DNA from 2 places in the Mesorhizobium sp. C268A genome. Region 2 is predicted to be linked to the other one. Evidence: predicted binding sites of a transcription regulator. Region 2 holds the regulator's gene; the other holds the start of a gene.

What was found. The regulator LexA, encoded in region 2, represses DNA repair genes until DNA is damaged. The targets are predictions, from matches to a motif close to TGTTCNNNNTGTGTTCNG.
Region 1: a site for LexA is predicted at 1,589-1,606, ahead of uvrA (excinuclease ABC subunit UvrA). Genes of this name have one in related genera too.

What each region holds. Positions count from the first base shown of each region.
Region 1 is NZ_JAMYVX010000001.1:8,465-12,526, forward strand. Features, by position in the region: gene NKL06_RS00060 (ATP-dependent Clp protease proteolytic subunit) at 1-603, shown strand, start outside; gene NKL06_RS00065 (hypothetical protein) at 750-971, shown strand; gene uvrA (excinuclease ABC subunit UvrA) at 1,756-4,062, shown strand, end outside.
Region 2 is NZ_JAMYVX010000003.1:1,097,340-1,101,401, reverse strand. Features, by position in the region: partial or broken gene NKL06_RS32200 (ComEC/Rec2 family competence protein) at 1-905, shown strand, start outside; gene lexA (transcriptional repressor LexA) at 899-1,681, opposite strand; gene NKL06_RS32190 (GntR family transcriptional regulator) at 1,887-2,651, opposite strand; gene kynU (kynureninase) at 2,820-4,062, shown strand, end outside.

The DNA.
Region 1 (4,062 bases), on a different contig from region 2:
GGCTTTGCCAATCTGGTGCCGATGGTGATCGAGCAATCGAGCCGCGGCGAACGCGCCTTCGACATTTTCTCGCGGCTGCTGCGCGAGCGCATCATCTTCGTCAATGGCGAGATCAATGACGGCATGTCGGCGCTGGTCTGCGCCCAGCTCCTGTCGCTGGAATCCGAAAACCCCGACAAGGAGATCTCGCTTTACATCAACTCGCCGGGCGGCGTGGTTACCAGCGGCTTCGCCATCTACGACACGATGCAATTTGTCAGTTGCCCGGTATCGACGGTGTGCATGGGCTTTGCCGCCTCGATGGCCTCGTTCCTGCTGATGGCGGGAACGCCGGGCCGGCGCATCGCGCTCCCCAACGCCAGCATCGTGCTGCACCAGCCTCTGGGCGGCTTCCAGGGCCAGGCCTCCGACATCCAGCGCCATGCCGAAGGCATTTTGCGCACCAAACGGCACATGACGGAACTGTATGCGCAACATTGCGGCCGCACCTATGAAGAGGTCGAACGCACGCTCGACCGCGATTTCTTCATGACCGCCAAGGAGGCCAAGGAGTGGGGCCTCGTCGACCATGTGTTCGACACCCGCAAAAAGGAGGCGGCCTGATCGGCGGATTGAATGCAGGCCGGTGTTCCCTCAATTTCAACGCCGCTGGTCTGGCCTCGCCTTGAGCGCGGCACTATAGTCTTGCCATGCGCTACCACCTGAACAGACTGACCATAGCCATTGCCATCACGGCGGCGACATCGAGCATGGCCTTTGCCGGGGGCAGCACCAGCACGTCGCGGAAAGGCGCCCTGCCCGGCGTGGCCGGCGACTACCGCATCGCCAAGCCCGCGCCGCAGCCGGAGCCGGACGACGCGCTGCCTCCCGGCGAGAACGGCACGTTCAAGATCGGCGACACCGATGTCAGGATTTCCGGCAGCATCACTGTCGATGTCGGCACGGGTGGGATCAAGCCGCCGCGCCGGTAGCCCCTTCTCCCAGCTACCATACGGGAGAGAAAGCCTGCGCCGACGACTTCCTCGCAAAAGAACAGCCCCGCCGTTGCTTCCGCTAACGGTCGGGGCTTTTTTTTGGATTCCAAATCCAAACTGCCGGTAGTGTTATACCGACTTTGATTTCGGATGCTTCGCGGCATTCAGCCGACTATCCGACTAGCCGTCTCTGATTTTTGTGGGATTCGGCAGGTCACGGTTTGTCTGGTGGTTTGTTGGACTGACGCGATGCGTTCGTTTGGACGCATACACTCCAATGCCTTGAAACTACCTGGCAATTATGCCCGCCGCGGCTCCACTAGCAGGTGGAGCCTCAAGGGACTATCCGGTGGCGTCATGCTCCGCTCCTATGTCCGTTGCGACTGGTGTCAATCCGAAGCACAAATCGCAAAAACCTGCGGCGTCTCGCAGGCCGCTATGGGCGGCGAGGCCATCAAAGACGGCCGGCTCCGTTGACTCCGGCAGAGTGCGCCCCTGATTTGACGGCGTCAACCTTGAATAGCCGGTTACGGAAAATGTGATCGTCGGGAGCTTACGTCAGGGTCAGTTTCTGAAACACCCTTGTCAGTTTCTGCACAGCTTTGTCAGGAGCGTGTTCGGTCTTTGTTCTTTCCGCTTGCCCGTTCGCGCGAAAGACGGTTAAACGGCTTTGGTCGAGAAGTGTGGCGTCTCTCGACGTGGCGGCAAAAATACCTACATAGGGAATGGCCGGGAAAACCCGCCGATCCCACTGACACCAGACCTGAGGCGGCGACCGGCGATGGCCGACCATAAATACCTTTCCATTCGCGGGGCACGCGAACACAACCTAAAGAATGTCGATCTCGACCTGCCGCGTGACAGCCTGATCGTCATGACCGGCCTGTCGGGCTCCGGCAAATCGTCGCTTGCTTTCGACACCATCTATGCCGAGGGCCAGCGCCGTTACGTCGAGAGCCTGTCGGCTTATGCGCGCCAGTTCCTCGAAATGATGCAGAAGCCGGATGTCGACCAGATCGACGGCCTGTCGCCGGCCATCTCGATCGAGCAGAAGACCACGTCGAAGAACCCGCGTTCGACGGTCGGCACCGTCACCGAGATCTACGACTACATGCGCTTGCTGTTCGCGCGCGTCGGCATCCCCTATTCGCCGGCGACCGGCCTGCCGATCGAGAGCCAGACGGTTTCACAGATGGTCGACCGGGTGCTGGCGGTCGAGGAAGGCACGCGCCTTTTCCTGCTGGCGCCGATCGTGCGCGGCCGCAAGGGCGAGTATCGCAAGGAACTGCTGGAGCTGCAGAAGAAGGGCTTTCAGCGCGTCAAGGTCGACGGCGTCTTCTATGAGATCGCCGATGTGCCGGCGTTGGACAAGAAGTACAAGCACGACATCGACGTCGTCGTCGACCGCATCGTCGTGCGCGGCGACCTGGCAACACGGCTTGCCGATTCCATCGAAACGGCGCTGAAGCTCGCCGAAGGGCTGGCGGTGGCCGAGTTCGCCGACCGGCCGCTCGACGCCAGCCAGACCGGCGAGGACTCGGTCAACAAATCGAAGAACGAGACGCATGAGCGCATCCTGTTCTCGGAAAAATTCGCCTGCCCGGTTTCCGGCTTCACCATTCCGGAGATCGAGCCCAGGCTGTTCTCGTTCAACAACCCGTTCGGCGCCTGCCCGACCTGCGACGGCCTCGGCAATCAGCGCGCCATCGACGCCAGCCTGATCGTGCCGGACGAAAACGTCTCGCTGCGCGACGGCGCCGTCAGCCCGTGGGCGAAATCGACCTCGCCCTATTATGCGCAGACGCTGGAAGCGCTGGGCAAGGCATACGGCTTCAAGCTCGGCGACAAGTTCAAAGACCTGACCGAAGAGGCTAAGGATGCCGTCCTGCGTGGCACCGGCGAGCGCGAGGTCACCTTCCAATATGATGACGGCCTGCGCTCCTACAAGACCACCAAGACGTTCGAGGGCGTCATTCCCAATCTCGAACGGCGGTGGAAGGAAACCGAATCCGCCTGGATGCGCGAGGAGATCGAGCGCTTCATGTCGGCGACGCCCTGCCCGGTCTGCAAGGGATACCGGCTGAAGCCGGAAGCGCTGGCGGTGAAGATCGCCGGCAAGCATATCGGCGAAGTCACAGAGCTGTCGATCCGCAAGGCCGACCAGTGGTTCACCGAACTGCCGCCACATCTCAACGACCAGCAGAACGAGATCGCGGTGCGCGTTCTCAAGGAAATCCGTGACCGCCTGCGCTTCCTCAACGATGTCGGCCTCGACTATCTGACGCTGTCGCGCAATTCCGGCACGCTGTCGGGCGGCGAGAGCCAGCGCATCCGTCTGGCGTCGCAGATCGGCTCCGGCCTCACCGGCGTGCTCTATGTGCTGGACGAGCCGTCGATCGGCCTGCACCAGCGCGACAATGCCCGCCTGCTCGACACGCTCAAGCATCTGCGCGACATCGGCAACACGGTGATCGTCGTCGAGCATGACGAGGACGCCATCCTGCATGCCGATTATGTCGTCGACATGGGTCCGGCCGCCGGCATTCATGGCGGCGAGATCATCGCCCAAGGCACGCCGCAGCAGGTGATGGCCAATCCCAACTCGATCACCGGTAAATATCTGTCGGGCGCGCTCGAAGTCGCCACGCCCGGTGTCAGGCGCGAGGCCAAGAAAAACCGCCGGCTGAAGATCGTCGGCGCGCGCGGCAACAATCTCAAGAACGTCACTGCCGAAATCCCGCTCGGCACTTTTACCGCCGTCACCGGCGTGTCTGGCGGCGGCAAATCGACCTTCCTGATCGAGACGCTGTTCAAGGCGGCGTCGCGCCGCATCATGGGCTCGCGCGAGCATCCGGCCGATCACGACCGCATCGAGGGCCTCGAATTCCTCGACAAGGTCATCGACATCGACCAGTCGCCGATCGGCCGCACACCGCGTTCGAACCCGGCCACCTACACCGGCGCCTTCACACCGATCCGCGACTGGTTTGCCGGGTTGCCCGAGGCCAAGGCCCGCGGCTATCAGCCGGGCCGCTTCTCCTTCAACGTGAAGGGCGGCCGCTGCGAGGCCTGCCAGGGCGACGGCGTC
Region 2 (4,062 bases):
CGCCGCTCAGCCTGATCGCCAATCTGGCCGTGATGCCGATTGTTTCGTTGATCGTCATGCCCTTTGCCGTGCTCAGCGCACTGGCGATGCCGTTCGGCGCCGACGGGCCGTTCCTCTATGTGATGGGCAAGGGTCTGATGGCGATGATCGCTATATCGGCCTGGATTTCCGAGCGCTCGCCGGTCGACGCCGTCGGGCTGATCTCCATCCGCTCGGTGCTGTTGGTGGCAGTCGCCCTCGTCATCGCCACCATGGCCACCACCTGGCTCAGGCTGGCGGCCGTGCCTTTCGCGCTGGCCGGCCTGTTGACGGTGCCGCAGGTGCTTACGCCCGACGTGCTCATATCCGAGGACGCACATTTGGTGGCCATGCAGATCGGTGGCGGCGAACTCGCCCTCAACCGCGAACGCTCCAACGAATTCACCACGGACAATTGGAAACGGGCGCTGCGGGCCGAAACCATTATCCCGCCCGAGATTTTCGAGGCAACAGATACGCGGTTCGATCTCGATCCGCTCGATCTGCCGCCCGGCTCGCCCTTCTATTGCACCGGCGATCTCTGTATCGCTCGACACCCTTCCGGAGCCATTGTAGCTCTTGCGAAAGACCGCAAGACGGCGCGGCCGGCCTGTGCCTTCGCGAGCCTGATCGTCATCGATGACGCCACCGCCTACAATCCGTGCCGCGACCCGCTGGTCCTGGTCGTGACGAAGAAACAGCTGGCCCGCGACGGCAGCGCCGCCGTCTTCTTCGATCCGCAATCGGCAGCGGCAGCGCCAACCATCCGGTTCGCCGTCGACAAGCCGTATCGCCCCTGGCACGAGCAACGCCGCTTCTCCCGCGACGCGCGCGGCCTGCCGCCTTACAACCAGCGTGAAAAGTACAAACCCAAGCCGGCTCAGTAGCGCCGGATCAATCCGACAAGCTTGCCCTGCACCTTCACCCTGTCCGGTCCAAAAATGCGGGTCTCGTAGGCCGGGTTGGCGGCTTCCAGGGCGATCGAGGCGCCCTTGCGGCGGAAGCGTTTCAGGGTCGCTTCCTCATCGTCGACCAACGCCACCACGATCTCGCCGGGGCTGGCTGTGTCGGCATTGCGGATGATGACCGTGTCGCCATCGAAAATGCCGGCCTCGATCATCGAATCGCCCTTGACCTCGAGCGCGTAGTGTTCACCGCCCATGATCATGTCGGGCGGCACCGAGATCGAATGGGTCTGATGCTGGATGGCGTCGATCGGCACACCGGCAGCAATGCGTCCCATCACCGGGATCGACACCGCCGAAACGGCGTCGTCATTGCCGGCCGACATCGAACGCGACGGCGAGCCCGGCTTGATCTGGCGGCCGATACCGCCTTGGCCCATCGCGCCTTGTCCTTGGCCGCCTTGCCCTTGGCCGGTTTGACCAAGACTGCCCTGAATGACGCTCGGCGAAAACTTCCTCGCCGCATTGAGGCCTGGTGCGATCGAGTCGGGCAGCCGCAGCACTTCCAGCGCGCGCGCCCGGTTCGGCAGCCGGCGAATGAAACCGCGCTCCTCAAGCGCCGTGATCAGGCGGTGGATGCCGGACTTGGAGGCGAGGTCAAGCGCTTCCTTCATCTCATCGAAGGACGGCGGGATTCCGCTCTCCTTCAGGCGTTCATGGATGAACATCAGAAGCTCATGTTGTTTGCGCGTCAGCATCGCGGCCCCCAGGGGTTCTGAAACCAGAATCAGAAAAAACAAACCCAGAACAAACACTATCTGTTCCAGTTGTGTTCCGCAACCTTTTAAAGTTTAATGAATGTGTTGACGTTTTGTTCAGCGTGACGTTCGGCACCGCGAGCGGCGCTCGTAGTCGTTGGCCGGCAACGGGGTGAAACGAAGACAAAGTGCCCTGCGTCGTCGGCTACGATCGCCGCTTCCTTTTCGGACGGGGCTGCGCAGCATCCGCGCCGGGTTCACTCTGGGCATAGACCTGCAGCGTGTAGCCGATGTGAGCGGTCATCAGAGTTTTCGCACGTTCGACGTCGCGATCGAGGGCCGCTTCCATCAGGGCGGTATGGTGTTCGATCGCCACGGCGTCGCGCAGGGCCGCCACGGCCTTCCGGTGGCCATCCGTGCGGCCGGCGGCGGCGCGCAGCGTCGGGGCCAGACCCAGAAAGCGGTGATGGCGATGCAATTGGTCGGAAATCGTCGCATTGAAGCGCAGCAGCCAGCTGGATGTCGCGGCACTGAGCAGCGCCGCATGGAAGGCATCGTGTTTTTCGTACCACGCGTCGACCGCATCATCCGATGGATCGTCGAGAACAGACCCGCACCGTGAGAGACGATAGTGGGCGGCAACGACCGCGTCTTCCCACTCACGGTCGCCCTTCTCGATCGATTCCACCAGCAGGGGCAGTTCGACCACCAGCCGCGCACGCGCCAAATCCTCGAGCTCCGCCCGAGAGACGGGAGCGACCGCAAACCCGCGGTTGCTGATGGCGGTCACAAGCCGTTCCGCCTCCAGCCGCGACAGCGCCTCGCGCAACGGCGTCCAGCCGATGCCGTAGGTGTTGCGCAGCGTGCTCAGCTTCAACGGCGCGGCAGGCGCCAGCCGGGTCGCAAGAATATCGCGCCTGAGCAGGCGATAGGCCACTTCCGTCTTCGAGGTCTGCTCGTCATCCAGCATCGTGATCCATCAGACATAAACGCTCGGGCGGATCATTATATATCAAAGCCTTTCAATGGGTGAATTATATATAATGTTTGACAGTTCAAGGGCGACCACTCAAGATCGCCGGCATGTTTGGGCGGCAGGCTCCGCCGCGCGCGTTTGTCCATGGAGGGGCGCCGGATCATGAGCACGACACCCGATCTCGCTACAATCGAAGCAATGGATGCCGCCGATCCGCTGCGCTCCATGCGTGAACGCTTTGTCTTGCCGCAAGGCGTGATTTATCTCGACGGCAATTCCCTGGGCGCCGCGTCAGCGGTCGTCTTCAGCGAACTGCAGCAGGCCGCCACGCAGGAATGGGCGCACGACCTCATTCGCGCCTGGAACACCGCCGGCTGGTTCAACATGCCGGTGGAACTCGGAGATCAGCTCGGGCGACTGATCGGCGCGGCTGATGGGCAGACGGTGGTCTGCGACACAACCTCGATCAACATCTACAAGCTGCTGCACGCAGCGCTCGGCATGCGGCCGGATCGGTCGGTCATCGTTGCCGAGGGCGACAGTTTCCCGACCGACCTCTACATGGCCGAAGGCGTCGCCTCGACCCGGCCGGGAACGCGGCTGCGGCTGGAGGGCGTCGACGCGGCCGCAATCGAGGAGCTGATCGACGACAGCGTTGCCGTCATCCTGGTCAACCACGTCAACTACAAATCCGGCCAGTTGCGCGACATGGCGGCGCTGACGCGCAAGGCACATGACGCCGGCGCGCTGATCATCTGGGATCTCTGCCACACGGCCGGCGCCTTGCCGGTCGAACTTGACCGTGCCAATGCCGATTTCGCCGTCGGCTGCACCTACAAATACCTCAATGGCGGCCCGGGCTCGCCAGCCTTCATCTACGCGGCCGAGCGCCACCATGACGATGCCCACCAGCCGCTCAGCGGCTGGTGGGGCCATGCGCGGCCCTTTGCCTTCGAGCAGGGCTTTGCCGTCGGCAGCGGCATTCGCCGCTTCCTGTGCGGAACGCAGCCGGTGCTGTCGATGCGGGCGCTCAAGGGCGCGCTCGATATCTGGAACGACGTCGATATGGCGGCGGTGCGCAGAAAAAGCATCGCGCTGACCGACCTGTTTATCCAGCTCGTCGAAGCCAGATGCGGCGCCTACCGGCTTGAACTGGAAAGTCCTCGCGACGGCAGCCAGCGCGGCAGCCAGGTGTCGTTCCTCCATCCGCATGGCTATCAGGTGATGCGCGCGCTGATCGAGCGCGGCGTGATCGGCGATTTCCGGGCGCCGTCGACCATCCGTTTCGGCTTCACGCCGCTCTATGTCGGATATGGCGATGTCTGGCAGGCGGTCGAAGTCCTGGAGGATATTCTGCGCACCGGCGCCTGGCAGGACGCCCGCTTCGCGGTGAAGACCGCGGTTA